DNA from 3 places in the Streptomyces sp. R44 genome. Region 3 is predicted to be linked to each of the others. Evidence: riboswitches for the same ligand, from Rfam matches in the RefSeq annotation. Region 3 holds a riboswitch; each other region holds the start of a gene.
The links. A riboswitch is a leader RNA that binds a small molecule or an ion and turns the genes downstream of it on or off. The one in region 3 is predicted to bind cobalamin.

Region 1: it holds a riboswitch for cobalamin, as region 3 does, so the genes downstream of both, cobN (cobaltochelatase subunit CobN) here and AB5J54_RS09870 (cobalamin biosynthesis protein) in region 3, are expected to answer to the same signal.
Region 2: it holds a riboswitch for cobalamin, as region 3 does, so the genes downstream of both, AB5J54_RS26575 (ribonucleoside-diphosphate reductase subunit alpha) here and AB5J54_RS09870 (cobalamin biosynthesis protein) in region 3, are expected to answer to the same signal.

Annotation. Positions count from the first base shown of each region.
Region 1 covers NZ_CP163444.1:4,206,534-4,216,517, forward strand. Annotated here, with positions in the region: gene AB5J54_RS19495 (alpha/beta fold hydrolase) at 1-167, opposite strand, end outside; gene AB5J54_RS19500 (MarR family winged helix-turn-helix transcriptional regulator) at 259-699, opposite strand; gene AB5J54_RS19505 (DoxX family protein) at 795-1,142, shown strand; gene abc-f (ribosomal protection-like ABC-F family protein) at 1,277-2,857, shown strand; gene cobN (cobaltochelatase subunit CobN) at 2,854-6,477, opposite strand; cobalamin riboswitch at 6,518-6,643, opposite strand; gene AB5J54_RS19520 (cobalamin biosynthesis protein CobG) at 6,723-8,048, shown strand; gene AB5J54_RS19525 (precorrin-8X methylmutase) at 8,063-8,698, shown strand; gene AB5J54_RS19530 (precorrin-2 C(20)-methyltransferase) at 8,695-9,984, shown strand, end outside.
Region 2 covers NZ_CP163444.1:5,676,527-5,686,510, reverse strand. Annotated here, with positions in the region: gene AB5J54_RS26605 (aldo/keto reductase) at 1-20, shown strand, start outside; gene AB5J54_RS26600 (hypothetical protein) at 10-1,926, shown strand; gene AB5J54_RS26595 (LuxR C-terminal-related transcriptional regulator) at 1,944-2,927, shown strand; gene AB5J54_RS26590 (DUF3311 domain-containing protein) at 3,028-3,291, shown strand; gene mctP (monocarboxylate uptake permease MctP) at 3,288-4,907, shown strand; gene AB5J54_RS26580 (GNAT family N-acetyltransferase) at 4,991-5,491, shown strand; cobalamin riboswitch at 5,539-5,669, shown strand; gene AB5J54_RS26575 (ribonucleoside-diphosphate reductase subunit alpha) at 5,801-8,155, shown strand; gene AB5J54_RS26570 (ribonucleotide-diphosphate reductase subunit beta) at 8,155-9,168, shown strand; gene def (peptide deformylase) at 9,222-9,854, opposite strand; gene AB5J54_RS26560 (hypothetical protein) at 9,922-9,984, opposite strand, start outside.
Region 3 covers NZ_CP163444.1:2,118,824-2,128,807, reverse strand. Annotated here, with positions in the region: gene cobC (Rv2231c family pyridoxal phosphate-dependent protein CobC) at 1-444, opposite strand, end outside; gene AB5J54_RS09895 (ZIP family metal transporter) at 451-1,179, shown strand; gene AB5J54_RS09890 (cobyrinate a,c-diamide synthase) at 1,182-2,543, opposite strand; gene cobO (cob(I)yrinic acid a,c-diamide adenosyltransferase) at 2,537-3,145, opposite strand; gene AB5J54_RS09880 (putative cobaltochelatase) at 3,145-5,178, opposite strand; gene AB5J54_RS09875 (cobyric acid synthase) at 5,228-6,736, opposite strand; gene AB5J54_RS09870 (cobalamin biosynthesis protein) at 6,733-7,719, opposite strand; cobalamin riboswitch at 7,754-7,886, opposite strand; gene AB5J54_RS09865 (hypothetical protein) at 8,008-8,229, opposite strand; gene AB5J54_RS09860 (anion permease) at 8,246-9,511, opposite strand; gene AB5J54_RS09855 (alpha/beta hydrolase) at 9,887-9,984, shown strand, end outside.

The DNA of each region.
Region 1 (9,984 bases), 2.1 Mb from region 3:
ACGACGGTCCGGTCGGCGAAGTGGGAGGCGAGCGTGGTGAAGCCGCTCGCGTCCATGGGGGAGCCGATCAGGAGCAGGGGGCGCTCGTCGGTCCCGCTGCCGGGGCGCACGTCGTAGCGCAGGGTCGCGCCGACGGCGTCCAGGGTCCGGGTGTCGGTCTCGGCCATGGTGATCTCCTCGGTGGTGGGTCGTTCAGGGGGTAGACCCCCGGCCCCACCGGAACTCATCGGAGTTCACCGGCCTTCGCCGGACTTTTTTCTACTCTCCGCACTCGTGGGCCGCCGGGTCGACCACGACCCGGTCCAACAGCCCGCGCAGCACCGCCTGTTCGGCCTCGGTCAGGTCGCCGAAGATCTCGCGCTCGGCCGCGCCCACCGCCGCGTCGACCCGCCCCAGGGCGGTCGCGCCCGCCTCGGTGATCTCCACGATGTGGCGGCGCCGGTCGGCCGGGTCGCGCCGTCGCTCGGCGAGCCCGTCGGCCTCCAACTCGTTGAGGATCGCCACCAGTTGGCTGGGGTCGATCTCCATCGCGGCGGCCAGGTCCCGCTGGCTCATCGCCCCGGGCGCGAGCTGCATCAGCGTCATCGCGTTCCGCGGGTGGAGTCCGGCGACGCCCAGGGCGGCGCGGATGCGCGCGCCGGTGAGCTCCCCGCGGAAGGAGAGGAGGAAGCCGAGGCGGTCGGACGGGAGAGCTGCCATGCCGTCCACGGTAACAAGAACATCTCGATTGTGGAGCGGAGTAAATCGTTGTTACGCTTCAATGGTTTTCATCCCCAGACTGTTGGAGCACCTCCATGTTCATCGCCTACGCCGTCGTCGCGAGCCTGCTCGCCCTCGCCTCACTCGGCTCCGCCTTCCTGACGTTCACCAAGAACCCGCAGGTCACCGGCAGCATGACCAAGGTGGGCGTGACGGAGAGCGCGCTGCCGTGGCTCGCGACCGCGAAGGCGGCCGGGGCGCTCGGCCTGCTCGCGGGGCTCTTCGTCCCGCTCCTCGGCCAGGCCGCGGCGGTGGGCCTGGTGCTCTACTTCACCGGCGCCGTGATCGCCCACCTGCGCGTGAAGGACTTCGAGCTGGCGCCGGCGGCGGTGCTCACCCTGATCGCGGCGGCGGCGCTGGTGCTGCGCATAGCCTCCGCCTGATCGGCCAACCAACAACACGAGACGTATCGTCTTGTCAGACCTCCGAGTGTGCCGTACCGTCATCCAGACGAGACGCCACGTCTCGCGTCCATGTCCCCGAGGTCAGGAGGTCGCCCTTGTTCCGTGCCCTACTCATCGACGTCACCAAGCGCTACGACGACCGGTACGTGCAGAACCGGACCGTGCTCGACCGGGTCTCCCTCACCGTCCGCCCCGGCGAACGCCTCGGCGTCGTCGGCGACAACGGCTCCGGGAAGTCCACGCTCCTCCGGCTGCTCGCCGGCCTGGAGACCCCCGACAACGGCACCGTGACCGTCGAAGCCCCCGGCGGCCTCGGCCACCTCGCCCAGACCCTCGACCTCCCCGCGGACGCGACCGTCGGCGACGCCGTCGACCACGCGCTCGCGGAGATCCGGGACCTGGAGCGGGCCATCCGTACGGCCGAGGCAAAGCTCGACTCCACCGGCGACCTCGCCGGATACGCCGGGCTGCTCGCCGCCTACGAGGCCCGGGGCGGCGCCGGGGCCGACCGGCGCGTCGAGACCACCCTGCGGCGGCTCGGCGAGCCCGGCCCGCTCGACCGCGACCGGCCCCTCGGGACGCACTCCGGCGGACAGCGCTCCCGGCTCGCCCTCGCCGCCGTCCTGGCCGCCGAGCCCGAACTGCTGCTGCTCGACGAGCCGACCAACGACCTCGACGACGAGGCCGTCGCCTGGCTGGAGGAACGGCTGCGCGCCCACCGGGGCACCGTCGTCGCCGTCTCCCACGACCGGGTCTTCCTCGACCGGGTCACCACCGCCGTCCTGGAGGTCGACGAGGACCGCCACACCGTGCGGCGGTACGGCGACGGCTACGCCGGCTACCTCACCGGCCGCGCCGCCGAACGGGCCCGCAGACAGCGGGAGCACGAGGAGTGGAAGGCCGAACTCGCCCGCCACCGGGCCCTCGCCGACACCCACATCGACCGCTTCTCCGCGATCCCCCGCAAGGCCCCGGCCGCGTTCAGCGGGGCCGGCGCCTTCCGCGCCCGGTCACGGGCGCACGGCGCGATGAGCCGCATCCGCTCCGCCCGCGAGAAACTCGCCCGGCTCACCGCCCACCCCGTGCCCGCGCCGCCGGAACCCCTCCGGTTCCGCACGGACATCGCGGGCGAAGGCGCACCCGTCGACCTCACGGGGATCCGCGTCGACGGCCGGCTCCGCCTCGACGCGCTCCACCTCGAACCGGGCGAACGCCTGCTGCTCACCGGGCCCAACGGGGCGGGAAAGACCACCCTCCTCCGGGTCCTGGCGGGCGAGCTCGACCCGGACGCGGGCACGGTGACCGTACCCGCCCGGGTCGGGCTGCTCCGCCAGGACACTGCCTCACCCCTCGACCCCCGTACGGTGGGCGAGGCCTTCGGAGAGGGCCGCGAGGACGAACTGCTCGCCCTCGGGCTCTTCGCGGCCCGGGATCTGACGACCCCGGTCCGGCTGCTTTCGACGGGCCAGCGCCGCAAGCTGGAACTGGCCCGGTTGGTGACCTCCCCCGCCGATCTGCTCCTCCTGGACGAGCCGACCAACCACCTGGCCCCGGGCCTGGTGGAGGAGATCGAGGCCGCACTGGCCTCCTACGCGGGCACGCTGGTGATCGTCAGCCACGACCGGCGGCTGAGGGAGGGGTACCGGGGCCGTGTCCTCGCACTCGAACCGGCCCCGGACCTCGTGACGCACTAGTCGTCCGAGGAACCCTCCAGGTCGCCCTCCGTCTCCAGGAACACCTGGCGCAGGGCGGCCAGGGTCTCCGGGTCCGGCTTCTCCCACATGCCGCGCGACTCGGCCTCCAGGAGCCGCTCGGCGATGCCGTGCAGGGCCCAGGGGTTGGCCTCCTTGAGGAAGGCCTGGTTCGTCTCGTCGAGGACGTACTCCTGGGTCAGCTTGTCGTACATCCAGTCGGCGACGACACCCGTCGTCGCGTCGTACCCGAAGAGGTAGTCGACGGTCGCCGCCAGCTCGAACGCGCCCTTGTAGCCGTGGCGGCGCATCGCCTCGATCCAGCGCGGGTTGACCACGCGGGCCCGGAAGACCCGGGAGGTCTCCTCGACGAGCGTGCGGGTGCGGACGGTCTCCGGGCGGGTCGAGTCGCCGATGTACGCCTCGGGGGCCGTGCCCGTCAGCGCGCGGACGGTCGCGACCATGCCGCCGTGGTACTGGAAGTAGTCGTCGGAGTCGGCGATGTCGTGCTCGCGGGTGTCCGTGTTCTTCGCGGCGACCGCGATCCGCTTGTACGCGGTCTCCATCTCGGCGCGCGCCGGGCGGCCCTCGAGCCCGCGCCCGTACGCGTACCCGCCCCACACCGTGTACACCTCGGCGAGGTCGGCGTCCGTGCGCCAGTCCCGCGAGTCGATCAGCTGCAGGATGCCGGCGCCGTACGTGCCGGGCCGGGAACCGAAGATACGGGTGGTGGCGCGCCGCTCGTCGCCGTGCTCGGCGAGGTCGGCCTGCGCGTGCGCCCGTACGTAGTTGTCCTCGGCGGACTCGCCCTCCAGGCCCGCGACGAGCCGTACGGCATCGTCGAGGAGGCCGATGACGTGCGGGAACGCGTCACGGAAGAAGCCCGAGATGCGCAGCGTCACATCCACGCGCGGGCGGCCGAGCTCGGCGAGCGGGATCGGCTCCAGGCCGTTCACCCGGCGCGAGGCCTCGTCCCACAGCGGGCGGACACCGAGCAGGGCGAGCGCCTCGGCGACGTCGTCGCCGGCGGTGCGCATCGCGCTCGTGCCCCACAGGGACAGGCCGACGGAGGTCGGCCACGTGCCGTTGTCGTCGCGGTAGCGCGTGAGCAGCGAGTCGGCGAGCGCCTGCCCGGTCTCCCAGGCGAGCCGGGACGGCACGGCCTTCGGGTCGACGGAGTAGAAGTTGCGGCCCGTCGGCAGCACGTTGACCAGGCCGCGGAGCGGGGAGCCGGACGGACCGGCCGGCACGAAGCCGCCGTTCAGGGCGTGCACGGCGTGGGCGAGTTCGTCGGTGGTGGCGGCGAGCCGCGGCACGACCTGCTCGCAGGCGAAGCGGAGGACGGCGTGCACCTCGGGACCGTGGGCGGCGGCGACCGTCGGGACGGCGTCCACGGACCAGCCGGCCGCCTCCATCGCCTCCACCAGCTCGCGGGCCTTCGCCTCCGCCGCGTCGGCGGTGGTACGGGTCGCGGCCGACTCGTCCAGGCCCAGCGCCTCGCGCAGACCCGGCAGCGCCTGCGTACCGCCCCAGATCTGGCGGGCGCGCAGGATCGAGAGGACCAGGTTGACCCGGGCCTCGCCCTCCGGGGCGCCGCCCAGGACGTGCAGGCCGTCGCGGATCTGGGCGTCCTTGACCTCGCACAGCCAGCCGTCGACGTGCAGCAGGAAGTCGTCGAAGCCGTCGTCCTCCGGGCGCTCCTCCAGACCGAGGTCGTGGTCGAGCTTCGCGGCCTGGATCAGGGTCCAGATCTGCGCGCGGATGGCCGGGAGCTTCGCCGGGTCCATCGAGCTGATCTGCGCGTACTCGTCGAGCAGCTGCTCCAGGCGCGCGATGTCGCCGTACGAGTCGGCGCGGGCCATCGGCGGCACCAGGTGGTCGACGAGGGTCGCGTGGACGCGCCGCTTGGCCTGGGTGCCCTCGCCCGGGTCGTTAACGAGGAACGGGTAGATCAGCGGGATGTCGCCGAGGGCCGCGTCGGGGCCGCAGGCGGCGGACAGGCCGGCGTTCTTGCCGGGCAGCCACTCCAGGTTGCCGTGCTTGCCCAGGTGGACCATGGCGTCGGCGCCGAAGCCGCCGTCCTCGGCGCGGGCGGCGATCCAGCGGTAGGCGGCCAGGTAGTGGTGGGACGGCGGGAGATCGGGGTCGTGGTAGATCGCGATCGGGTTCTCGCCGAAGCCGCGCGGCGGCTGGATGAGGACCAGGAGGTTCCCCCGCCGCAGGGCGGCGAGGACGATGTCGCCCTCCGGATTGCGGGAGCGGTCGAGGAACATCTCACCGGGCGCCGGGCCCCAGTGCTCCTCCACCTGCTCGCGGAGCTCGGCGGGCAGCGTCGCGTACCAGCGCTTGTAGTCGGCGGCCGGGATGCGGACCGGGTTCTTCGCGAGCTGCTCCTCGGTCAGCCAGTCCTGGTCGTGGCCGCCGGCCTCGATGAGGGCGTAGATCAGCTCGTCGCCGTCGCCGGAGACGAGACCGGGGAGGTCCTCGACCGGCCCGAAGTCGTAGCCCTCGGCGATGAGGCGACGCAGGAGGGAGACGGCGGAGGCGGGGGTGTCGAGACCGACCGCGTTGCCGATGCGGGAGTGCTTCGTCGGGTACGCGGAGAGGACGAGCGCCAGCCTCTTCTCGGCGTTCGGGATGTGGCGCAGCCGGGCGTGCCGGACGGCGATCCCGGCGACGCGCGCCGCGCGCTCGGCGTCGGCGACGTACGCGGGCAGACCGTCCGCGTCGATCTCCTTGAAGGAGAAGGGGACGGTGATGAGGCGGCCGTCGAACTCGGGCACGGCGACCTGGCTGGCGGCGTCCAGCGGCGAGAGGCCCTCGTCGTTCTCCTCCCAGGCGGACCGCGAGCCCGTCAGGCACAGGGCCTGGAGGATCGGCACGTCGAGCGCGGCGAGCGCGCCCGCGTCCCAGGCCTCCTCGTCGCCGCCGGCCTGCGCCTCGGCGGGCTTGGTGCCGCCGGCCGCGAGGACGGTCGTGACGATGGCGTCGGCCGTGCGCAGGGTCTCGACGAGCTCCGCCTCGGGGGCGCGCAGGGACGCCACGTACAGCGGGAGGGCGCGGGCGCCGGCGTCCTCGATGGCGCCGCACAGGGCGTCGACGAAGGCGGTGTTCCCGCTCATGTGGTGGGCGCGGTAGTAGAGCACGGCGACGGTCGGGCCGGTCTCGTTGCGTACGGTCCGCTCCAGGGGGCCCCAGGTGGGGGCGGCGGCCGGGGCCTCGAAGCCGTGGCCGGTGAGCAGGACGGTGTCGGAGAGGAACCGGGCCAGCTGCTCCAGGTTGGCCGGGCCGCCGTGCGCCAGATAGGCGTGCGCCTCGGTGGCGACGCCGACGGGGACCGTGGAGGCCTCCATCAGCTGGGCGTCGGGGGCCTGTTCGCCGCTGAGCACGACGACCGGCTTTCCGGCGGCGCGGATCGCGTCGAGCCCCTCCTGCCAGGAGCGGAGCCCGCCGAGGAGCCGGACGACGACCAGGTCGACGCCGTCGAGGAGGGCCGGGAGGTCGGCGAGGGGGAGACGGGAGGGGTTGGCGAAGCGGTACTCGACCGCTCCCTCGGCCTGGGCGGCATTGGCCGCGCGGGCGCTGAGCAGGTCGGTGTCGGAGTGCGACAGCAGCAGGAGCATGGCGAGCTCAGGCCCTTCCTCGGGGTTGTCCGCGCCCCGGGTGGTCGTATGGACGGCGGGAGTTCCTGACTCACCCGTGGGTACGGGCTCACAGTGGCGGGACCGCGCCGGATTCTCACCGGGCTTCCTCCCCGGGGTCCTGGGACCCCATGCCGATCTGCATCCTAGATCGTGCCGTCTCCGGGCCGGAGAAGGCGGGAGAGTCGGCCGGATCACACTCGGTGGCCGCCCGGTTCCCCGTGGGTATGCTCGCCGCCATGCCGCCCACCCCACCCCCGACGCCCGAACCGGGCGAAGCTCGCGTACGGGACCGTGGCGACGCCTGCCCCGGGGCGCTGCGCCTGCACCCCGCCGACGACGGACGCCTGGCCCGACTGCGCCTGCCCGCAGGTCGTCTGACGGCGCATCAGGCGGAGGTGCTGGCCCGCGTCGCCGAGAGCCTCGGCGACGGCCGGATCAGCGTCACCTCGCGCGGCAACGCGGAGCTGCGCGGCCTCGGCGAGGGCTGCGGGGCGGAGCTGGCCGAGCTCCTGGCCGGGGCGGGGCTGCTGCCCTCCCCGACCCACGAGCGCGTCCGCAACATCGTGGCCTCCCCGGCCGCCGGGCTCGACGGACTCGGCCACGGCGCCGTCCAGTTGTGGGCCCGCGCGCTGGACGCCCTCCTCTGCGCCACCCCCGCGGCGGCGGCCCTCTCGGGCCGTTTCCTCTTCGTCCTCGACGACGGCCGCGGGGACGTGGCCGGTCTCGGCGGCGATGTGACCTTGATCGCAGTGGACGGGGAGACCCCGGCGTCCGCCGGGCACCCGGCGGTCGCGGTCGACGCCGAAACCTCCGCGGTCGTGCACCCGGCCGGTGCCGCCGACGCGCTCCTGCACGTCGGCGGCCAGGTCCTCCGGATCGCGGGCGCCGACGCGCCCCGTGCCGCGCTCGCCGCCGCCGACGCCTTCCTGGAGGCCGCCCGCACGGCCGGTACCGGCGCCTGGCGGGTCCGCGAACTGCCCCCGGGGCACCCGCTCGACCTGGTGGACGCGCTGGCCCGGGCCGGGATCGCGGCAGAACCCGTACCCGTACCCGTACCGCCGCTTCCCGCGTCCCCGCCGCCCGCACCCGGCCCGCTCGGCGCGCACGCCCTGCACGTCCTCGCCCCGCTCGGCCGGCTCACCGCCGCCCAGCTGCGGGCCCTGGCGGACGGGGCCGACGAGCTGCGGCTCACGCCCTGGCGCGGAGCGGTCGTCGTCGGGGCCCGCCCCGGCCGGCTGCCCGAACTGGAGACGTACGGCCTGGTCACCCGGCCCGATCTGCCCTCCGTCGGGGTCAGCGCCTGCACCGGACGCCCCGGCTGCGCCAAGTCCCTCGCCGACGTACGGACGGACGCCGGCCTCGTCCGCCACGGGGGCCTGCCCGTCCACTACTCCGGGTGCGAGCGCCGCTGCGGCCACCCGCACGGCACCTGGGTCGACGTCCTCGCCACCGGCGACGACTCCTACCTGGTGGACGGCGTCCCCACCCCCCGTACCGCCCTGCCCGAAGCAGTGACCACGGCCCGCAGCCTGCCGACCCACACGAGATGAGCGAGAGCACCAGGATGTTCGACTACGAGAAGGACGGGACGGAGATCTACCGCCGGTCCTTTGCCACGATCCGTGCCGAGGCGGACCTCGCGGGCCTGCCCGCCGACGTCGCCCAGGTGGCGGTCCGGATGATCCACGCGTGCGGCATGACCGACCTCGTGCAGGACATCGCGTACTCGCCGCAGGTCGTCGCGAGCGCCCGCGCCGCGCTCCGGGCCGGCGCGCCCATCCTCTGCGACGCGCAGATGGTCGCCAGCGGTGTCACCCGCAAGCGGCTGCCCGCCGACAACGAGGTGCTCTGCGCGCTCTCCGACCCGGCCGTCCCCGGCCTCGCCGCCGAGCTCGGCACCACCCGCTCGGCCGCCGCCCTCGAACTGTGGCGGGACCGCCTCGAAGGCTCCGTCGTCGCCATCGGCAACGCGCCGACCGCCCTCTTCCACCTCCTGGAGATGATCGCGAAGGGCGCCGGGAAGCCCGCCGCCGTCCTCGGCATCCCCGTCGGCTTCATCGGCGCCGCCGAGTCCAAGGACGCCCTGGCCGAGAACACCCTCGGCCTCGACTACCTGGTCGTCCGGGGCCGCCGCGGCGGCAGCGCGATGACGGCCGCCGCGATCAACGCCCTCGCCCACGAAGCGGAGATCCAGAAGTGAGCACCGGCAAGCTGTACGGGGTCGGCCTCGGCCCCGGCGACCCGAACCTGATGACGGTCGCCGCCGTGAAGGCCATCGCCTCCGCCGACGTCATCGCCTACCACTCGGCCCGCCACGGCCGCTCCATAGCGCGCTCCATCGCCGCCGAGCACATCCGCGAGGACCACATCGAGGAGCGGCTGATGTACCCGCTCACGGTGGAGACCACGGACCACCCCGGCGGCTACCGGGGCGCCCTGAACGACTTCTACGAGGAGGCCTCGGCTCGCCTCGCCGCCCACCTGGACGCCGGGCGCACCGTCGCCGTCCTCGCCGAGGGCGACCCGCTGTTCTACGGCTCGTACCAGCACATGCACAAGCGGCTCGCGGACCGCTACGACACGACCGTCATCCCCGGCGTGACCTCGGTCAGCGCCGCCGCCGCCCGGCTCGGCGAGCCGCTGTGCGAGGCGGAGGAGGTCCTCACGATCATCCCCGGCACGCTGCCGGAGGACGAGCTGACGGCCCGTCTGGCGGGCACGGACTCGGCGGTCGTGATGAAGCTGGGCCGCACCTTCCCGACGGTGAGGCGGGCCCTGGAGCGGGCGGGCCGCCTGGACGACGCGCGGTACGTGGAGCGGGCGTTCATGTCGGGCGAGCGCACGGAGAAGCTCACCGACGTGGACCCCTCCTCGGTCCCGTACTTCTCGGTGGCCGTCCTCCCCTCCCGTATCGACCAGGAGCCTCCCGTACGGGAGACGGGCGAGGTCACCGTCGTCGGCACCGGCCCGGCCGGGGCCCCCTGGCTGACCCCCGAGTCGCGGGGCGCGCTCGTCAACGCCGACGTCCTCGTCGGCTACACGACGTACCTCGACCGGGTCCCCGTCCTCCGCCCCGGTCAGATCCGGCACGGCTCCGACAACAAGGTCGAGTCGGAGCGCGCCGAGTTCGCCCTCGACCTGGCCCGGCGGGGCCGGAAGGTCGCGGTCGTCTCGGGCGGCGACCCGGGCGTCTTCGCCATGGCGACGGCGGTCCTTGAGGTGGCCTGCGAACCGGAGTACGCGGCCGTTCCCGTACGGGTCCTCCCGGGGGTGACGGCGGCGAACGCGGCAGCGGCGGCGGCGGGCGCCCCCCTCGGCCACGACTACGCCACGATCTCCCTCTCCGACCGGCTCAAGCCCTGGGACGTCATCGAGGCCCGGCTCCGCGCGGCCGCGGGCGCCGACCTGGTCATCGCCCTCTACAACCCGGGCTCCAGGTCCCGCACCCACCAGGTGGCCGCCGCCCGCGACCTCCTCCTCGAACTC
Region 2 (9,984 bases), 3.6 Mb from region 3:
GGCTGGACGATGTGGACTGAGCGGGTACGGACCGCGGTGCTGCGCCACCGGGTGGCGGTCGGGGTGGTGTGGCTGCTGGTGCTGCTGCTCGGCGGGGCGGCGGCGGTGCTCGGTCTGGGGCGCCTCGACCAGTCGTTCACGGCCTCCGGCGGGCCGGGCCACCGGGCGAACCTGGCGATCCAGGAGCGGTACGGGAACGGGGCCGCCGTCGCCCCGCTGGTGGCGGTCGTGACCTGGGAGGTACGGGACCGGGCGTCCGCCACGCGGCTCGCGGCGGCGCTCGAACGGACGGCGGGACCGGGCGCGCGGACCGTCTCGTACGCGGGGACGGGCGACGAGGGCTTCCTCGGCGCGGACGGCCGGACCGAGTACGCCCTGGTGTACCCGGCGGCGGGGAAGCCGGACCTGGCGGGTCTGACGGCCGTCGAGGAGGCGGCGGTCTCGCTCCGTGCGGGGCTGCGGTCCGCACTTCCCGGGGCCCGGGTCGAGGTGACGGGGGTGCTGCCGCTCCAGCACGACAGCGCGCTCGTGGGGCCGGGCGCGGTGGCCCTGGCGGCGAAGGCGGCCTGTGCGCTGGGCCTGTTGCTCGTGCTCGTCCTGGCGTTCCGCTCGCCGCTAGGGGTCCTGGCGCCGCTGCTCCTGGCGGCCGTGACCTCGGTGGGGGCGCTCGCCCTGGTGGAGGCGGTGGCGGGGTTCACGGAGATCGGCTTCGTGGTGGTGTACCTGGTGCCGGTGACGGCGCTCGTGGTCGCGGTGCACCGCTGGGCGCAGCGGCCGGGGCGGGCCGGCGCCCGGTCGGCGGTGACGGGCGGGGCGGCGGGTGCGGCGGCCTGCGCGGCCCTGGCCTTGTTCCCGGCGGCGTTCCTGCGGTCGGTCGGGGTGGCGGGGCTCGCGGTCTGCGCGGTGGGCACGGCGGCGGCCCTGACGCTGACGCCGGTGCTGCGGTCGGTGGTCCGGGACCCCCGCGCTGTCCGCGTACGGAGCCCCCGCGCGCTCCCCGCCGTCGGCCTCGTCCTCCTCGTCCTGCTCACCGGCGCGGCCACGCAGCTGCGGGTCGGCAACCCGGAGGCCCGCGCCCTGGTGGCGAGCGGTCCGGCCCGGGACGGTCTGGACCGGCTGACGGCGGCCGGGGTGCCGTCGGGCGTGCTGAACCCGCTGGAGGTCCTCGTCCCCGAGGGCGGGGACGCGGCGGCGGTGGCCGCGCGGGCGGCGCGGGTGCCGGGGGTGCTGCTCGCGGCGGCGCCCGCGGCCTGGCACCGCTCCGGGTCGGCCCTGGTGGTGGTCGTCCCGGAGGCGGAGCCGATGACGGCGGCCGGGGCGGGGACGGTGACGGCGCTGCGGTCGGCGCTCGCCGGCACGGGCGCCCTGGTGGGCGGTTCGGGTGTGGTGGACCGCGATCTGGTGGACGGGGTGTACGGGCTGCTGCCGTACGCGGTCCCGGCGGCGGCCCTGGCGGCGTTCGGGGTGCTCGCCCGGCGGCTGGGTCCCGGCCCGGCGGCGCGGGCGGTGCTCGGCGGGCTGCTCGCGGCGGGCGCGTCGGCGGGGGCTCTCGTGGTGCTGTGGCAGTGGGGCCCGGCGGGGACCGGTGCGGTGACGGGCTGGGTGCCGCTGGTGGTGGGCGCCTTCGCGTTCTGCGTGTCCCTGGAGCGGTCGGCGGCCTCGGCGGCGGGCGGGCCGGGGTGGGCCGGTCCGGTGGCGGCGGGCGCGGGCGCGCTCGCGGTGCTCACGGCGGGGATCGGTCCTCAGGTCGAACTGGCTCTGCTGGTCTCGGGTTTCGCGGCGGGTGCGGTGCTGGACGCGCTGGCCGGCGCACCGGCGGGATCGCCCCGCGGAGTTCACCATGATTGGTCTAGACCTAGACGCCTCCTCCCCTCTACCATCATCGACCGCGATCACGAGTTCGACCGGTCGCACCACGGAAGGTGACGAGGGGGAGATACCTGATGCTGGAGGCGCTCGGCATAAAGGAGTCGACGGAGGCCGTCTACCGCCTGCTCCTGGAGCGGCCCGAGTACGACGTGACGGACATGGCGACCCATCTGGGCCGCCCGGAGCCGGAGGTCCGCGAGGCGCTCGCCTGTCTCGCGGACCTCAAGCTCGTCCTCATGGACGACTCCTCGGGCGAGGTCGAACCCTTCAGCCCGGACGTCGGCTTCTCCTTCCTGCTCTCCCGCGCCGAGGCCGAACTGAGCAAGCGCAAGCGCCAGGTCGAGCAGGCGGGCAGGGCGGTGGCCGGCATCCTCGCCTCGTACGCGGACTGCCCCGAACCGGGCGTCCGGCACGACCTCGTGGACCGCATCACCGGACTCGACACCGTCCGCGAACGCCTGGAGGACCTCGCCGCGAACGCCCGCACCGAGTGCCTCTCGCTGCTGCCCGGCGGCGCCCAGCTCCCCGACACGATGGACGCGAGCCAGCCGCTCGACCAACTCGCCCTGGAGCGCGGGGTGAAGATCCGCTCGATCTACCAGGAGAGCTTCCGCAACGACCCGCCGACCGTCGACTACGTCCGCTGGTACTGCGACCTCGGCGGCGAGGCCCGGACCGTGCCCGTCGTCCCGATGCTCATGGTGATCGTCGACCGCGAGGCCGCGCTCGTCCCCGTCGACCCCGAGGACGGGCGCGCGGGCGCCCTCGAAGTGCGCAGCCCCGGCCTGGTCCACGCGCTCGTGGTGCTCTTCGACCGGCTGTGGGACGCCGGCACCCCCTTCGGCGAGGCCCCGCGCCGCGACGCGCACGACCTCTCCCCGCAGGAGCGGGAGTTGCTGATGCTCCTCGGCATCGGCTGCACGGACGACATCGCGGCCCGGCGGCTCGGGGTCTCGCTGCGGACGGTCCGCCGGATGAGCTCGGAGCTGATGAACCGGCTCGGCGCCCGCAGCCGTTTCGAGGCGGGCGTACGAGCCGCCAAGGAGGGCTGGCTCTGACGAGTCGCTTCCGTTATGCGGACAGGGGTTCCCAGCAACGGAGCCGTCCCCTAGATTTCCCCAGCATTACCGAGGTGATCAGTGAGGGGACGGAATCGCCATGTCAGAAGCGTCAGATGTGACACAAGGGAAACAACCGACCATCACTCCCGTGCGGGTGGTGATCGCGCTCTGCCTGTTCGCCCCGTTCGTGGCGATGCTCTGGGTGAGCTCCTACGCCAAGGTCGAACCGCTCTTCGCCGGCATCCCGTTCTTCTACTGGTACCAGATGCTCTGGGTGCTGATCTCCACGGCTCTCACCATGATCGCGTACAAGCTGTGGCAGCGGGACCAGCGCGCCCGCAAGGGAGGTGACGCACGATGAAGGACGGCGTGAACGGCGTGGCGCTCGGCGTCTTCGTCTTCTTCTTCCTGGCCGTCACGGTCATGGGCTTCCTGGCCGCCCGCTGGCGCAAGGCCGAGAACGAGAGCCTCGACGAATGGGGCCTGGGCGGCAGATCGTTCGGCACCTGGGTGACCTGGTTCCTGCTCGGCGGCGACCTCTACACGGCGTACACCTTCGTCGCCGTCCCCGCGGCCATCTACGCGGCGGGCGCGGCCGGCTTCTTCGCCGTCCCGTACACGATCCTGGTGTACCCGCTGATCTTCACCTTCCTGCCGCGCCTCTGGTCGGTCTCGCACAAGCACGGATACGTCACCACCTCCGACTTCGTGCGCGGCCGCTTCGGCTCCAAGGGCCTGTCCCTGGCGGTGGCGGTCACCGGCATCCTGGCCACCATGCCGTACATCGCCCTCCAGCTCGTCGGCATCCAGGCCGTCCTGGACGTGATGGGCGTCGGCGGCGGCGAGAACACCAACTGGTTCGTCAAGGACCTGCCGCTGCTCATCGCCTTCGGTGTCCTCGCGGCCTACACGTACTCCTCCGGCCTGCGCGCCCCGGCGCTCATCGCCTTCGTCAAGGACACCCTGATCTACATCGTCATCGCGGTGGCGATCATCTACATCCCGATCAAGCTGGGCGGCTTCGACGAGATCTTCGGCAAGGCGGCCGAGGCGTACAAGACGATCAACCCGGCCACCGGCAAGCCCAAGGGCGCGCTCGTCCCCGGCGAGGCCGGCCAGTGGACGTACGCGACGCTGGCGCTCGGCTCGGCGCTCGCGCTGTTCATGTACCCGCACTCCATCACGGCGACCCTGTCGTCCCGGAGCCGGAACGTCATCCGCCGCAACACCACGATCCTGCCGCTGTACTCGCTGATGCTGGGCCTGCTCGCGCTGCTCGGCTTCATGGCGATCGCCGCCGGCATCAAGGTCAAGAACGGCCAGCTCGCCATCCCGCAGCTCTTCGAGACCATGTTCCCGGACTGGTTCGCGGGCGTCGCGTTCGCCGCGATCGGCATCGGCGCGCTCGTCCCGGCCGCGATCATGTCGATCGCCGCGGCCAACCTCTTCACCCGCAACATCTACAAGGACTTCATCAAGAAGGACGCCACCCCGGCCCAGGAGACCAAGGTCTCCAAGCTGGTCTCGCTCCTGGTGAAGGTCGGCGCGCTCGTCTTCGTCCTCACCATGGACAAGACGGTCGCGATCAACTTCCAGCTGCTCGGCGGCATCTGGATCCTGCAGACCTTCCCGGCGCTCGTCGGCGGTCTCTTCACCCGCTGGTTCCACCGCTGGGCGCTGCTCGCCGGCTGGGCCGTCGGCATGGCGTACGGCACGGCCGCAGCGTACGGCGTCGCCAGCCCCACCCAGAAGCACTTCGGCGGCTCGGCCGCCGAGATCCCGGGCATCGGCGAGATCGGCTACATCGGCCTCACCGCCTTCGTGCTCAACGTCGTCGTCACGGTCGTCCTGACCTTCGTCCTCAAGGCCGTCAAGGCCCCCGAGGGCGTCGACGAGACCTCCCCGGAGGACTACACGGCGGACGCGGGCGACCCCGGCGTCACCGACCTCCCGAAGGTCGGCACCGCGGCGCACTGACGTCACCGTCCGTGAACGGGCCCCGGATCTCCGCGAGGAGACCCGGGGCCCGTCCACGTACCCCGAGAGGGAGACTGCTTCCCATGGACTTCACGATCAGGGCGGTACGGCCCGAGGAGCACGAGGCGCTCGGTGACCTCACCGGGTTCACCTATCTGAATGACGGGCTGCTGCTGCACGGCGAGGACGACTTCTACCTCGCCGTCCTCCGCGACACGGCCCGGCGGGCGCGCGAGAGCGAGGTGCTCGTCGCCGTCGACGCCGACGGCGGGATCATCGGCGGGGTGACCTTCGCCCCCGGCGGCACGACCTGGGCGGACATCGCCGTCGCCGGCGAGGCCGAGTTCCGGATGCTCGTGGTCGCTCCCGAGGCCCGCGGCAGGGGCGTCGGAGAAGCCCTCGTACGGGCCTGCGTGGACCGGGCGCGGGCCCTCCCCGGGTGCGCGCGTCTCGTGCTCTCCACGGCCGATCTGATGGTCTCCGCGCACCGGATCTACGAGCGCCTCGGCTTCGTCCGCACCCCCGAGCGGGACTGGGAACCGATCCCCGACCACTCGCTGCGGACCTACGCCCTGGAGCTGTAGCGCCGGGACCGACACAACATGTGGGGGGTGCCACGAGCGGCGCCCCCCACATGTATGCTCATCCTCGCTGTCGACGCAGGGGAATCCGGCGCGAATCCGGAACTGTCCCGCAACGGTGTGCTTCGTGCGGATTCGTACGCGGTGAGTCCGAAGACCTGCCGGCAGCGCACCCGGTCCGTCCGTTCCGGGTGTCACAGACGTCCGGGCCTCGCGGAGTGGGCCGGTGGACGCGGCGCGCCCACGTGTACGGGCGCCCGCCTGCCCGCCTTCCCGCCCGAGGCCCCGAGCCGAGCGAGGGAGAGCCCCCACGTGACCATCGCGCCCGCCGATCCGGCCGCAGCGATCGAGACCGACGGCCCCGGGACCGTACTCCTGCGGACCCTGACCGATCTCACCGCCGACCTCCCGGACACCGACCCCGGCAAGGTCGCCGCCGCCGCCCTCCGCGGCCGCAGCGCCACGTCGGACGAGGCGGAGCTGCGCGAGCTGGCCACCGAGGCGGCCGCCGGCCTGATCGCCGAGGACCCCGCGTACTCCCGGCTCGCCGCCCGGCTCCTCACCATCACCATCGCCGACGAGGCCGCCGGCCAGGGCGCCGTGAACTTCTCGGCCTCCGTCGCCGTCGGTCACCGCGAGGGGCTCATCGCCGACCGCACCGCCGAGTTCGTGGCACTGCACGCGGCCCGCCTCGACGCCACGATCGACCCGGCCGGCGACGACCGCTTCGGCTACTTCGGCCTGCGCACCCTCTACTCGCGCTACCTGCTGCGCCACCCGATCACCCGCAAGGTCATCGAGACCCCGCAGCACTTCATGCTGCGCGTCGCCTGCGGCCTCGCCGAGGACGAGACGGCCCGCGCCCTGGACGAAGTGAGCGCGCTCTACGGCCTGATGAGCCGCCTGGACTACCTCCCGTCCTCCCCCACGCTCTTCAACTCCGGCACCCGCCACCCGCAGATGTCCTCCTGCTACCTCCTGGACTCCCCGCAGGACGAGCTGGACTCCATCTACGACCGCTACCACCAGGTCGCGCGCCTCTCGAAGCACGCGGGCGGCATCGGCCTCTCGTACTCCCGCATCCGCGCCCGCGGTTCGCTGATCCGCGGCACCAACGGGCACTCCAACGGCATCGTGCCGTTCCTCAAGACCCTCGACGCCTCCGTCGCCGCCGTGAACCAGGGCGGCCGCCGCAAGGGCGCCGCCGCGGTCTACCTGGAGACCTGGCACGCGGACATCGAGGAGTTCCTGGAGCTCCGCGACAACACGGGCGAGGACCAGCGCCGTACGCACAACCTGAACCTGGCGCACTGGATCCCGGACGAGTTCATGCGCCGGGTCAACGCCGACGCCGAGTGGTCGCTGTTCTCCCCCTCGGACGTGCCCGAGCTCGTCGACCTGTACGGCGAGGAGTTCGACGCCGCCTACCGCAAGGCCGAGGCGGCGGGCCTGGCCCGCAAGACGATGCCGGCCCGCGACCTGTACGGCCGGATGATGCGGACCCTCGCGCAGACCGGCAACGGCTGGATGACGTTCAAGGACGCCTCGAACCGCACGGCCAACCAGACGGCCGAGCCGGGCACCGTCGTCCACTCCTCGAACCTCTGCACCGAGATCATCGAGGTCACGAACGACGGCGAGACGGCGGTCTGCAACCTGGGCTCGGTCAACCTGGGCTCCTTCGTGTCGGGTTCGGACATCGACTGGGAGCGCCTGGACGAGACCGTCCGCACGGCCGTCACCTTCCTCGACCGGGTCGTCGACATCAACTTCTACCCGACCGAGCAGGCGGGCCGCTCCAACGCCAAGTGGCGCCCGGTCGGCCTGGGCGCCATGGGCCTCCAGGACGTCTTCTTCCAGCTGAAGCTGCCGTTCGACTCGGCCGAGGCCCGCGCCCTGTCGACGAAGATCGCCGAGCGGATCATGCTGGCGGCGTACGAGGCCTCCGCGGACCTCGCCGAGCGCAGCGGCCCGCTCCCCGCCTGGGACAAGACCCGCACCGCCCAGGGCGTCCTGCACCCGGACCACTACGACGTGGAGCTGAACTGGCCGGAGCGCTGGACCGCCCTGCGGGCGCGCATCGCCTCCACCGGCATGCGCAACAGCCTCCTCCTCGCCATCGCCCCGACGGCGACGATCGCCTCGATCGCCGGCGTCTACGAGTGCATCGAGCCGCAGGTCTCCAACCTGTTCAAGCGCGAGACGCTGTCCGGCGAGTTCCTCCAGGTCAACTCGTACCTCGTCGACGAGCTGAAGAAGCTCGGCGTGTGGGACGCGCAGACCCGCGAGGCGCTGCGCGACTCCAACGGCTCGGTGGCCGGCTTCACCTGGGTCCCGGCGGAGGTCCGCGAGCTGTACCGCACGGCCTGGGAGATCCCGCAGCGCGGCCTCATCGACATGGCGGCGGCGCGCACCCCGTTCCTGGACCAGTCGCAGTCCCTGAACCTCTTCATGGAGACGCCGACGATCGGCAAGCTGTCGTCGATGTACGCGTACGCCTGGAAGCAGGGCCTGAAGACGACGTACTACCTGCGCTCCCGCCCGGCGACCCGGATCGCCCGCGCCGCGCAGGCCGCCGCCCCGATCCCCGTCCAGCAGGCGACCCCCGACGCGGACGCGATCGCCTGCTCCCTTGAGAACCCCGAGTCCTGCGAGGCCTGCCAGTAATGAGTACCGAGAAGAAGAACCTCCTGGACCCGGGCTTCGAGCTCACGCTCCGCCCCATGCGCTACCCGGACTTCTACGAGCGCTACCGGGACGCCATCAAGAACACCTGGACCGTGGAGGAGGTCGACCTCCACTCGGACGTCGCCGACCTCGCCAAGCTCACCGCCGGTGAGCAGCACATGATCGGCCGTCTGGTCGCGTTCTTCGCGACGGGCGACTCGATCGTGGCGAACAACCTGGTCCTGACGCTGTACAAGCACATCAACTCCCCGGAAGCGCGCCTGTACCTCTCGCGCCAGCTCTTCGAGGAAGCGGTCCACGTCCAGTTCTATCTGACGCTCCTGGACACGTACCTGCCCGACCCGGACGACCGCGCGGCGGCCTTCGACGCGGTGGAGAACATCCCGTCGATCCGCGAGAAGGCGCAGTTCTGCTTCAAGTGGATGGACTCGGTCGAGAAGATCGAGAAGCTGGAGACGGCCGCCGACCGCCGCCGCTTCCTGCTGAACCTGATCTGCTTCGCGGCGTGCATCGAGGGCCTGTTCTTCTACGGCGCCTTCGCGTACGTCTACTGGTTCCGCTCCCGCGGCCTCCTGCACGGCCTGGCGACCGGCACCAACTGGGTCTTCCGCGACGAGACGATGCACATGAACTTCGCCTTCGAGGTCGTGGACACCGTCCGCAAGGAGGAGCCGGAGCTCTTCGACGACGCGCTGCAGCAGCAGGTCACGGACATGCTGAAGGAGGCCGTCGAGGCGGAACTTCAGTTCGGCCGCGACCTGTGCGGTGACGGCCTGCCGGGCATGAACACCGAGTCGATGCGCGAGTACCTCCAGTGCGTCGCCGACCAGCGCCTGCAGCGCCTCGGCTTCCCGCCGGTGTACGGCTCGGAGAACCCGTTCGCGTTCATGGAGCTCCAGGGCGTCCAGGAGCTGACCAACTTCTTCGAGCGCCGCCCGTCCGCCTACCAGGTGGCGGTCGAGGGCTCGGTGGACCTCGACGAGGACTTCTAGCCGGTACGACGAAGGGCCCGCACTCCTCGGAGTGCGGGCCCTTCGTCATGCGCTCAGTCGTTCGGGACCGTCTCGTAGCGCGGGGTGCCTTCTTCCATCTGGCGGAGGGCGTCCTTGCGGTCGCGCTTGGAGAGCTTGTCGATGTAGAGGAAGCCGTACAGGTGGTCCGTCTCGTGCTGGAGGCAGCGGGCGAAGTAGCCGGTGCCGCGCACCTTGATCGGGTTGCCCTGGGCGTCCTGGCCGTGGACCTCCGCGTAGTCGGGGCGGGCCAGCTCGGCGTAGGCCGTCGGCACGGACAGGCAGCCCTCGTTGGACTCGTCCAGGACGCGCAGCTCGGCCGGGAGCTCCTGGAGGACGGGGTTGATCACGACACCGGTGTGCCGGACGCCCTCGTCGTCGGGGCAGTCGTAGACGAAGACCTTGAGGTCCACACCGATCTGGTTCGCGGCCAGGCCCACGCCCTCGGCGGCCTTCTGGCTGGCGAACATGTCGTCGATGAGCTTCGCCAGCTCGTCGTCGAACTCGGTGACGTCCTTGCACTCGCGGTGGAGGACGGGGTTGCCGACGACCGTGATCGGGCGGGCCGTGCCGCGCTCGCGGTAGGCGAGCTCCCGCGCCTCGCAGTCCTCCGTGTCCACGACGAAGCCGTCGTTGATCGTCTGCTCGTCCGTCTCCTGCTGCGCCATGTCCGGCCGCGCCCTTCTGAAAACCCGATTCCGTCGAGGGACAGCCTACGGGCCCGGGGCCCTGGCCTCAGCAGACCTCTTCCAGATCGCGCCATTCCCGGCTGTCCGGGCTGTCCGCGACCCAGCCGTC
Region 3 (9,984 bases):
GCCTTCGGCCGGTCCTGTACGCGCACCCGTGCCCGCCTCCGTACGCGCACCCGTGCCCGCCTCCGTACGCGTGCGTGTGCCCGCCTCCGTACGCGTGCGCGTGCCCGCCTCCGTATCCGCCGACCCCGCCGCGAGCAGCGCCGCCGCCTCCGCCACCGACGCCGTACCCGTCGCGGCCAGCGGCAGCGCCGAAGGGTGCGGTACGGGTACGGCCGCCAGCTCGCCGGCCGTGAACCCGCGCACCGGTACCCCGAGCGCCGCCGCGGCAGCCACGATCCCCGGCTCCGCGGCCCGCGCGTCGAGCGTGGCCAGCGACCTGACGTCGGCGCGCGTCAGCCCGGCCTCCCGCAGGACCGCGTCCACCAGGGCGAGGACCTCGTCCACCGGAACGCCCGACCGGGCCCCGACGCCGAGGTGCGCGGACGGCGTCCGATCGGATAGCAAAGGCCCATGGCTGTAGTCGTCGCGCTCGGCGCGTTCCTCATGACGCTCTTCGGCGGCTGGGTCGCCGGGCGCGTCACCGACCGCCGCCACCTCGTCCTCGGCCTCGCCGGCGGACTCATGCTCGGAGTCGTCGGGCTCGACCTGCTGCCGGAGGCCCTGGAGGCCGCGGGGGAGAAGGTCTTCGGCGTCCCCGAGGCCCTGCTGCTCTTCGTCGGCGGCTTCCTCTTCGCCCACGTCGTCGAGCGGCTCCTCGCCGTCCGCCGTGCGGCGCACGGCGTCGGCGCCGACGAAAGGGTTCCTCAGGTCGGCCTGACGGCGGCGGCCGCGATGGTCCTGCACAGCCTCATGGACGGCGTCGCGCTCGGCGCCGCCTTCCAGGTCGGCGGCGGCATGGGCGCCACCGTCGCCCTCGCCGTCATCACCCACGACTTCGCCGACGGCTTCAACACGTACACGATCACGAGCCTCTACGGGAACGCCCGCCGCAAGGCCGTCGCGATGCTCGTCGCGGACGCCGTCGCCCCGCTCGTCGGCGCCGGACTCGCCACCCTGTTCACCCTTCCGGAGGAACTGCTCGGCTGCTATCTCGGATTCTTCGGCGGCGCCCTGCTCTACCTCGCCGCCGCCGAGATCCTGCCGGAGGCCCACCACACGCACCCGGCCCGCTCCACCCTGCTGTGCACGGTGGCGGGCGTGGCCTTCATCTGGTTCGTGGTGGGCGTCTCCGGCGGCTGAACTCACGCGCAGTGCTCCACGAACCGCGCGGCGACCTCCGGGGAGCCCGCCCAGTGGGTGTGCACATAGCTGGCGTGCACCCCGCCCTGCACGAAGCCCTCCACCCGTCGCTCCGGCTGCCGCAGGCCCCAGGCCGCCAGCGGCCCGGCGCCCGGTTCGATGACGGTGCGGTGGAACTCGTGGCCGCGCAGCCGTGCCCCGGCCGGCGCGAGGACGCTGTCGCTGACGGCGACGGCGTCCCGGTAGCCGAGGGTGAGCCGCGCCGACATCCGCGCGTCGGCGTCGAGCACGCCGCACATCGGGTGCCCGTCCAGAGACCGCGCCAGGTACAGGAGCCCGGCGCACTCGGCGGCGACCGGCGCGCCGGAGGCGGCGAGCTCGGCGACGGCTTTGCGGAGGGGTTCGTTCGCGGAGAGCTGCTCGCCGTACATCTCGGGGAAGCCGCCGCCTATGACCAGCCCGCGGGTCCCCTCGGGAAGGGCCTCGTCCCGGAGCGGGTCGAAGATCACGACCTCGGCACCGGCGGCCCGGAGCAGCTCGGTGTGCTCGGCGTACGAGAAGGTGAACGCGGCCCCACCGGCGACGGCGACCACCGGCCGAGGTGTGGGCACACCGGAACCACCGGCGTGCAGCCGCTCCCCGACCTCAGCCACCCACGGCTCGGCGCTCAACGGCGGCGCCGACCGCGCAAGCGCAAGCAGCGCCTCCAGATCGCACCCGGCCCGCACCTGCTCCGCCTGGGCAGCCACAGCTTCGACGGCCTGCGCCTGCCGCTCGGCAACCGGCACAAGCCCGAGATGCCGCGACGGCGTCGCGACGGCGGGCGCCCGCCGCAGCACACCCAGCACCGGCACCCCCGACTCCCCGAGCGCCTCCCGCAGCAGGTGCTCGTGCCGGTCGGTGGCGACCTTGTTGAGGATCACGCCCCCGATCCGCACCTCCGGGTCCCAGGACGCGAAGCCGTGCACGAGCGCGGCCACCGACCGGGACTGCGAGGACGCGTCGACGACGAGCACCACCGGCGCCTTGAGCAGCTTCGCCACCTGCGCGGTGGACGCCAGCTCGCCCTGGCCGGCGGCCCCGTCGTACAGACCCATGACCCCCTCGACCACGGCCAGGTCGCAGCCGCGCGACCCGTGCGCGAAGAGCGGCGCGATCAGCCCCGTACCGCACATGTACGCGTCGAGGTTGCGGCCCGGGCGGCCGGTCGCGAGCGCGTGGTAGCCGGGGTCGATGTAGTCGGGGCCGACCTTGTGCGGGGAGACGGCCAGACCACGGCCGGCGAACGCGGCCATCAGGCCGGTCGCGACCGTGGTCTTGCCCGCGCCGGACGACGGCGCGGCGATGACGAGACGTGCTACCACTCGATGCCCCGCTGGCCCTTCTGACCGGCGTCCATCGGGTGCTTGACCTTGGACATGTCGGTGACGAGATCGGCGAAGTCGAGGAGCTCCTGCGGAGCGTTGCGGCCGGTGATGACGACGTGCTGCTGCCCGGGCCGGTCGCGCAGCACCTCGACGACCTCCTTGACGTCGATCCAGCCCCAGTGCAGCAGGTAGGCGAACTCGTCGAGGACGTAGAACTTGTACCTCTCCTCGGCGAGGTCCCGCTTGACCTGCTCCCAGCCCTCACGGGCCTTGTCCTCGTGGGACTGTTCGCCCTCGGCGACCTCGCGCTGGATCCAGGACCAGCCCTCGCCCATCTTGTTCCAGGTGACCGTGCCGCCCTTGCCGGTCTCGCCGAGCGCCTTGAGGGCGTTCTCCTCGCCGACCTTCCACTTGGCGGACTTGACGAACTGGAACACCCCGATCGGCCAGCCCTGGTTCCAGGCGCGCAGCGCCATGCCGAACGCGGCGGTCGACTTCCCCTTGCCGACGCCCGTGTGCACCATCACCAGTGCCCGGTTGCGGCGCTGACGGGTGGTGAGACCGTCCTCGGGCACGACGGTCGGCTGTCCCTGCGGCATTAAGCGGCCCTCCTGATGGCGTTGTCTGCTTGTACGTCCCTGACGAGGCCGGCGATCGAGTCGGCGCGCAGCTCGTCCAAGGTGACGGCGGTGCCGCCGAGTTCGCGTGCCAGGGTCCCCGCGAGCCCGAGGCGCACCGGGCCGGTCTCGCAGTCCACGACCACCGAGGCCGTGCCGTCGGCGGCGTGCAGCCGCGCCGCGCGGGCCGCGAGCGCCACCGGGTCGGCCCCGCCACCGGTCGCCCGCCCGTCGGTCACGACGACGAGCAGCGGGCGGCGCGAGGGGTCCCGCAGCCGTTCGACCCGCAGCACGTCATGGGCCTTGAGCAGCCCGGCGGAGAGCGGTGTACGGCCTCCGGTCGGCAGCTTCTCCAGGCGGGCGGCGGCCGCGTCCACGGACGAGGTCGGCGGCAGCGCGACCTCGGCGTCCCGCCCCCGGAAGGTGACGAGACCGACCTTGTCGCGCCGCTGGTAGGCGTCGAGCAGCAGCGAGAGGACGGCGCCCTTCACGGCGCTCATCCGCTGCCGGGCAGCCATCGACCCGGAGGCGTCCACGGCGAACAGCACCAGGTTGCCCTCGCGCCCCTCCCGGGTCGCCTGCCGCAGGTCGTCCCGCCGGACGACGAGCCCGGGCCCGGACCGGCCGCGCGCCCGCTGGTGCGGGGCGGCGGCCTGGACCGTCGCGGCCAGGTGCAGCTTGGTCAGCGCGCCCCGGGGCCGGGTGGAGCCGGTGGTACGGCCGTGCTCGGTACGGGCGCGGGACCGGCGCCCGGCGGCGCCCTCGCCGAGACCCGGCACGCTCAGCACCTTCGTACGGAAGGGCTCGCCGGCCTTGACGGCGGCGCGCTCACCGGCACCGGCGCCGGATCCCTGCGGGGCAGGGGCGGGCGCGCTCTCCGGCACGTCGGCGGACTCGGGTGCGGGGCCGTCGGGCCCCTCGCCCTGCGGCGGAACACCACCGCCACCCCCGCCCGGACCGCCGTCACCGGGCCCGTCGGGCTCGGGATCGTCGTCCGGTGCGTCCCCCTTGAACTGCTCCAGGGTCTCGTCGAGCTTGTCCTCGTCGAGGCCGGGCGCGTCGAAGGGCGAGCGCCGCCGGCGGTGGGGGAGGGCCAGGAGCGCGGCCTGCCGCACGTCCTCCGAGGTGACCTCGGTCCGTCCGGCCCAGGCGGCCAGCGCGGTCGCGGTCCGGGCCATCACGATGTCGGCGCGCATGCCGTCGACCTCGAACGCGGCGCAGGTCGCGGCGATCTGGAGCAGCACGGCGTCGCCCAGGGCCACCTGGGGCAGCAGCGCCCGGGCGGCGACGATCCGTTCGCGCAGGGCGGCCTCCTCGCCGGCCCAGCGGGCGGCGAAGGCGGCCGGGTCGTCCTCGAACGCGAGCCGCCGCCGGACGACCTCGACCCGCTGCTCGGGGTCCCGGGAGGCGGCGACCTCGACGGTGAGCCCGAACCGGTCGAGCAACTGCGGCCGCAGCTCGCCCTCTTCGGGGTTCATCGTCCCGACGAGCAGGAAGCGGGCGGCGTGCCGTACGGAGACGCCTTCGCGCTCGACGTGGGAGGCGCCCATGGCGGCCGCGTCGAGCAGATGGTCGATGAGATGGTCGCTCAGCAGATTGACCTCGTCGACGTAGAGGATCCCCCGGTGCGCGGCGGCGAGCAGCCCCGGCTCGAAGGCCTTCACGCCCTCGGCGAGGGCCTTCTCGATGTCGAGCGAGCCGACGAGCCGGTCCTCGGAGGCGCCGACGGGCAGCTCGACCATCCGCGCGGCGCGCGCGGTGCCGGGCGCGTCGCCGTGCGGCCCGTCCGGGCAGCCCGGGTCGGGGGAGGCCGGGTCACAGCTGAACCGGCACCCGGCGACCACCGGAACCTCCGGCAGCAGCTCGGCGAGCGCACGGACGGCGGTGGACTTGGCGGTCCCCTTCTCACCCCGCACGAGCACCCCGCCGACGGCCGGGCTGACGGCGTTCAGCAGCAGCGCGAGCCGCAGGTCGTCCATGCCGACGACGGCGGTGAACGGATACCGGGTGCTCATCGGACGGTGACTCCTTCGATAGGTACGGATGCCTGGACTGCTCGGGCGCTCACGGCGCACCCGGCGGCACGAACGGCAGCCCCTCCGGCGCGCCGTGCTCGATCAGCCGCAGCAGCGCGTCCGTGTCCGCGTGTTCCTCGATCAGGTCGCCGAGCCGGTCGAGCTGCTCCTCCCGCAGCGCGCCGAACGACGTGTCCGGCGCCGGGACGAAGCGCCGTCCCGCCACCGCCGCGACCTCCCGCAGGAACGCCCGGCGGAAGCCGTCGCTCTCCAGCGAGCCGTGCCAGTGGGTGCCCCACACGGAACCGACCCGGCACCCGTCCAGGAACGGTTCCCCGCCGTCCACGGTGGCGACGCCGTGGTGGATCTCGTACCCCTCGACCCGCTCGCCGAGCGCCTCGCCGACCGGCCGGGCGAGGGTCTTCTCGACCCCGAACCGCACCCGTACGGGCAGCAGCCCGAGACCGTCGACGAGACCGGCCTTCGACTCGACCTCGTCCTCGATGCGTTCGGCCAGGGCCTGGAAGCCGCCGCAGATGCCGAGCACCGGCCGGCCCTCGGCCGCGCGCCGGACGAGGGCGTCGGCGAGCCCCCGCTCCCGCAGCCAGGCCAGCGCCTTGACCGTGCCCCGGGTGCCCGGGACGACGACGAGGTCCGCGTCGACGAGCTCCTCGGGCCGGTCCACGAAGCGGACGACGACGCCGGGCTCGGCGGCGAGCGCGTCGACGTCCGTGAAGTTGGACATCAGCGGTACGGCGCAGACGGCGACCCGCAGCACGTCCGCGCCGACCGGCGGCGCGACGACCGACTCGCGGACGGTGCCCCGCAGGGAGACCCGCAGGCCGTCCTCCTCGTCGATGCCGAGTCCGTGCGCGTACGGCAGGACACCGAAGGTCCGGCGCCCGGTGAGCCCGTGCAGCATGTCGAGCCCGGGCTCCAGAAGAGTGACGTCACCGCGGAACTTGTTGACGAGGTAGCCCGCCACGAGTGCCTGGTCCTCGGGCGCGAGCAGTGCCGTCGTCCCGAAGAACTGGGCGAAGACCCCGCCCCGGTCGATGTCGCCGACGACGACCACGGGCAGCTGCGCGGCGCGCGCGATGCCCATGTTCACGATGTCCGTGCGCCGCAGGTTGATCTCGGCCGGACTCCCCGCCCCCTCGCAGATCACGGCGTCATACGTGCCCCGGAGTTCCTCCAGGCACGCCATCACCGGCTCGAAGAGCGTCTGCTGCCGGCCTCCGTGGTAGCCGCGGGCGCTCATCTCGCCGACCGGCTTGCCCATGAGGACGACCTGGCTGGAGCGGTCGCTGCCGGGCTTGAGCAGCACCGGGTTCATCAGCGCGGTCGGTTCGACCCGGGCGGCCTGCGCCTGCATGGCCTGCGCGCGGCCGATCTCGGCGCCCTCCCGGGTGACGAAGGAGTTGAGGGACATGTTCTGTCCCTTGAACGGCGCGACCTTGATGCCCTGCCGGACCAGCCAGCGGCAGATGCCGGCCGTGACGACGCTCTTGCCCGCGTCGGACGTGGTCCCGGCGACGAGCAGCCCCCCACCCCTCATGCGTTCCTCCGCTTCAGCGCGCTCGCGATCATGCGGCCGCCGACGCAGGCGGCCAGGGTCAGTCCGGTGATCCGGCGGGAGAGCCGGACCGCGCGGTCGATGTCGGCGACCTCGACGGGCCGCCCCTCGTCGTTGAGGACGGGCCGGTGCTCGACCCGTCCGGCGTACGAGAGGGTGCCCCCGAGCCGTATGCCGAGGGCGCCCGCGAAGGAGGCCTCGACGGGGCCCGCGTTGGGGCTCGGGTGCTTGGCGGCGTCGGTCCGCCAGGCCCGTACGGCCCCGCGCGGGTTCCCGCCGGCGACGGTGGCGAGGGCGGCGGTGAGCCGGGCCCCGGGCCAGCCGGCCAGGTCGTCGAGGCGGGCCGAGGCCCAGCCGTACCTGCGGTACCGGGGGGACTTGTGGCCGACCATCGCGTCGAGGGTGTTCACCGCGCGGAAGCCGACCAGGCCCGGCACGCCCGCGACCGCTCCCCAGAAGAGGGCGCCGACGACCGCGTCGGAGGTGTTCTCGGCGACGGATTCGACGACGGCGCGGGCCATCGCGGGACCGTCGAGGGACTGCGGGTCGCGTCCGCACAGGTGCGGCAGCCGCTCCCGGGCGACCTCCAGGTCCCCGGCCGCGAGGGCGCCGCCGATCGCCCGGGCCTCGCGGCCCAGGGTCGTACCGCCGACGACGGCCCAGACCGAGGCGGCGGTGAGGGCGACGGAGGCGGCGCGGCTGCCCCGTACCGTACGGGCGGCGAGGGCGCCGGCGGCGACCGTGGCACCGGCGCAGACGGCGGTGTGCAGGGCGCCCCAGCCGCGGTGGTCGTGCCAGAGGGCCTTCTCGACCCTGCCCGCGGCCCGGCCGAAGGCGGCGACGGGGTGTCCGCGGCGGGGGTCGCCGACGAGCAGGTCGACGGCGAGACCGGCGGCCGCGCCGTACGCGAATCCGTCCGGGGAGAGGCGGCTGGCTCTGGAGAGGGTGGGGCTGCGGCCGGGCATGGCGCTGTGTCCTCACTCAGGGTCCGCGCCCTGGATCGACGTGACCGGCGGCGAGAGTTCCTGACTCCCGGACCCGTGGGATCCGGTCACAGTGGCGGGACCGCGCCGGAATCGCACCGGACTTCCTCTACTGCCGCCGTAATGGCCTCGGCAGTCCACCACGGCCCGAGAACAGCCGTCAACTCACCCTTGACCTGCACCGCGTCACTGTGCGAAGCACCACAAACACGACGGCGGGGCGGGCCGCACCCGAAGGTGCGGACCGCCCCGCCGGTCACGCTCGACGCGTCAGGCGACGATCAGGTAGATGCCGTACGCCACGGCCGCCAGGCACAGGGCGAAGCAGGCGTAGGCGCCGGTGCGGGCCAGGGCGGCGGAGCCACCCTGGGCGGCGGCCTGCTCCTGCTTGGAGAGGCCGATGACACCGAGGGTGAAGAGGCCCACGAGGGCGACGGTCGTCACGAGGCTGACTCCGAAGACGGAGCCGAGGGCTGCCCAGTCGATCTTCATGCTTGGTTCCAGTTCCTTAGACCGCGGCGGCGGGGGCCGGGGGAGCGGCAGGGTCCGTGGGGACCGGCGCGGGGATGGTGGTCTTCAGGTCCTCGTCCGCGACGGCGGCGACGGAACCGGCCGGCGGCGGGGTGACGGCCGCGATCGCGGTGGTCACGACACCGGCGGGCTCGCCGTCGATGTCGTCGTCCGTGACGTTGTGCCGGTCGACCGGCTTGCGGCGGGACAGCGCCCAGATGGCGCCCGAGCCGGCCACGAGCAGGACCGCGACGACGACGATGCCCCAGGTGCCCTGCTTGGTGAGGAACTCGGCACCGGCGCCGACCAGGCCGGCGGCGGGCAGCGTCAGGCCCCAGGCGATGAACATCCGGGTCGCGGTCGACCAGCGGACGACACCGCCCTTGCGGCCGAGACCGGCACCCATCACGGCACCCGAGCAGGACTGGGTGGTGGAGAGGGAGAAGCCGAGGTGCGAGGAGGCGAGGATGACCGTGGCGGCGCTGGTCTGGGCGGCGAAGCCCTGCTGCGGCCGGAGGTCGGTGAGGCCCTTGCCCATGGTGCGGATGATGCGCCAGCCGCCGAGGTAGGTGCCGAGCGCGATCGCCAGGCCGGCGGAGACGATGACCCACAGGGGCGGGTTCGAGCCGGGGGCGACGACGCCCTGGGTGACGAGGGCGAGGGTGATGATGCCCATCGTCTTCTGGGCGTCGTTGGTGCCGTGGGCGAGGGAGACGAGACCGGCGGAGGCGATCTGGCCGACCCGGTAGCCCTTGGCGGTGTGCTTCTCGTCGGTCTTCGCGCCGATCTTGTACGTCAGCCTCGTGGCGAGCATCGCGGCGAGACCGGCGACGATCGGGGCGGCGACGGCCGGGATGAGGACCTTGGTGACGATCGTCGGGGCGTTCACGGCGGACCAGCCGGCCGACATGACCGCGGCGCCGATGAGGCCGCCGAAGAGGGCGTGGGACGAGCTGGACGGCAGTCCGAGCAGCCAGGTCAGCAGGTTCCACAGAATGGCGCCCACGAGCGCCGCGAAGATCACTTCTGTACGAATGCCCTCTTCGTTGATGATCCCGCCGGAGATCGTCTTGGCGACCTCCACGGACAGGAACGCGCCGACGAGGTTCAGCACGGCGGACATGGCCACCGCCGTCTTGGGCTTGAGAGCACCGGTCGAGATGGTCGTGGCCATCGCGTTGGCGGTGTCGTGGAAACCGTTCGTGAAATCGAACACGAGAGCTGTCACGACCACAATGGCGAGCAGCAGCGTGATGTGTTCCATTTACCCAGGCAATCGTTTGACGTCAGTGGCTCGTCGAACGTAGGCAACCTGGGTGAACGGAAGGTGAACTGGGGCGGGCGGCGTGGTGTCCCTATCCGGTGTCAAGAGGTTCCGCTTGTGGCCCCGCCGCGAAGGGTGTCCACGATGCGGTCACCGGGCAACCGCGGGTAATCCCGGTCCTCGCGGGGCACATACGACCTGCCCCGGTTCCTCCCCGCGCACCCGGTTCCGCTCCCTGGACGCAGGCATCCGCCCGGGGGACCCCCCGGAGGAGACCCATGTCACTCCGCCGAGCGGGCCTTCCGGTTCGCCGCCGCCGGGTCCGTCCGGGTCCGTCCGGTGGCAGCCCCACCCCGTCCTGCCGAGACTGGGAGCGTGCGCCCGGCTACAGCGACGGCAGCGGCCGTCACCACCCTGATCGGTGTCGGCGCGGCCGTGATCGCGGCCGGCCGGTACGCCAGCGACGTCGCCCT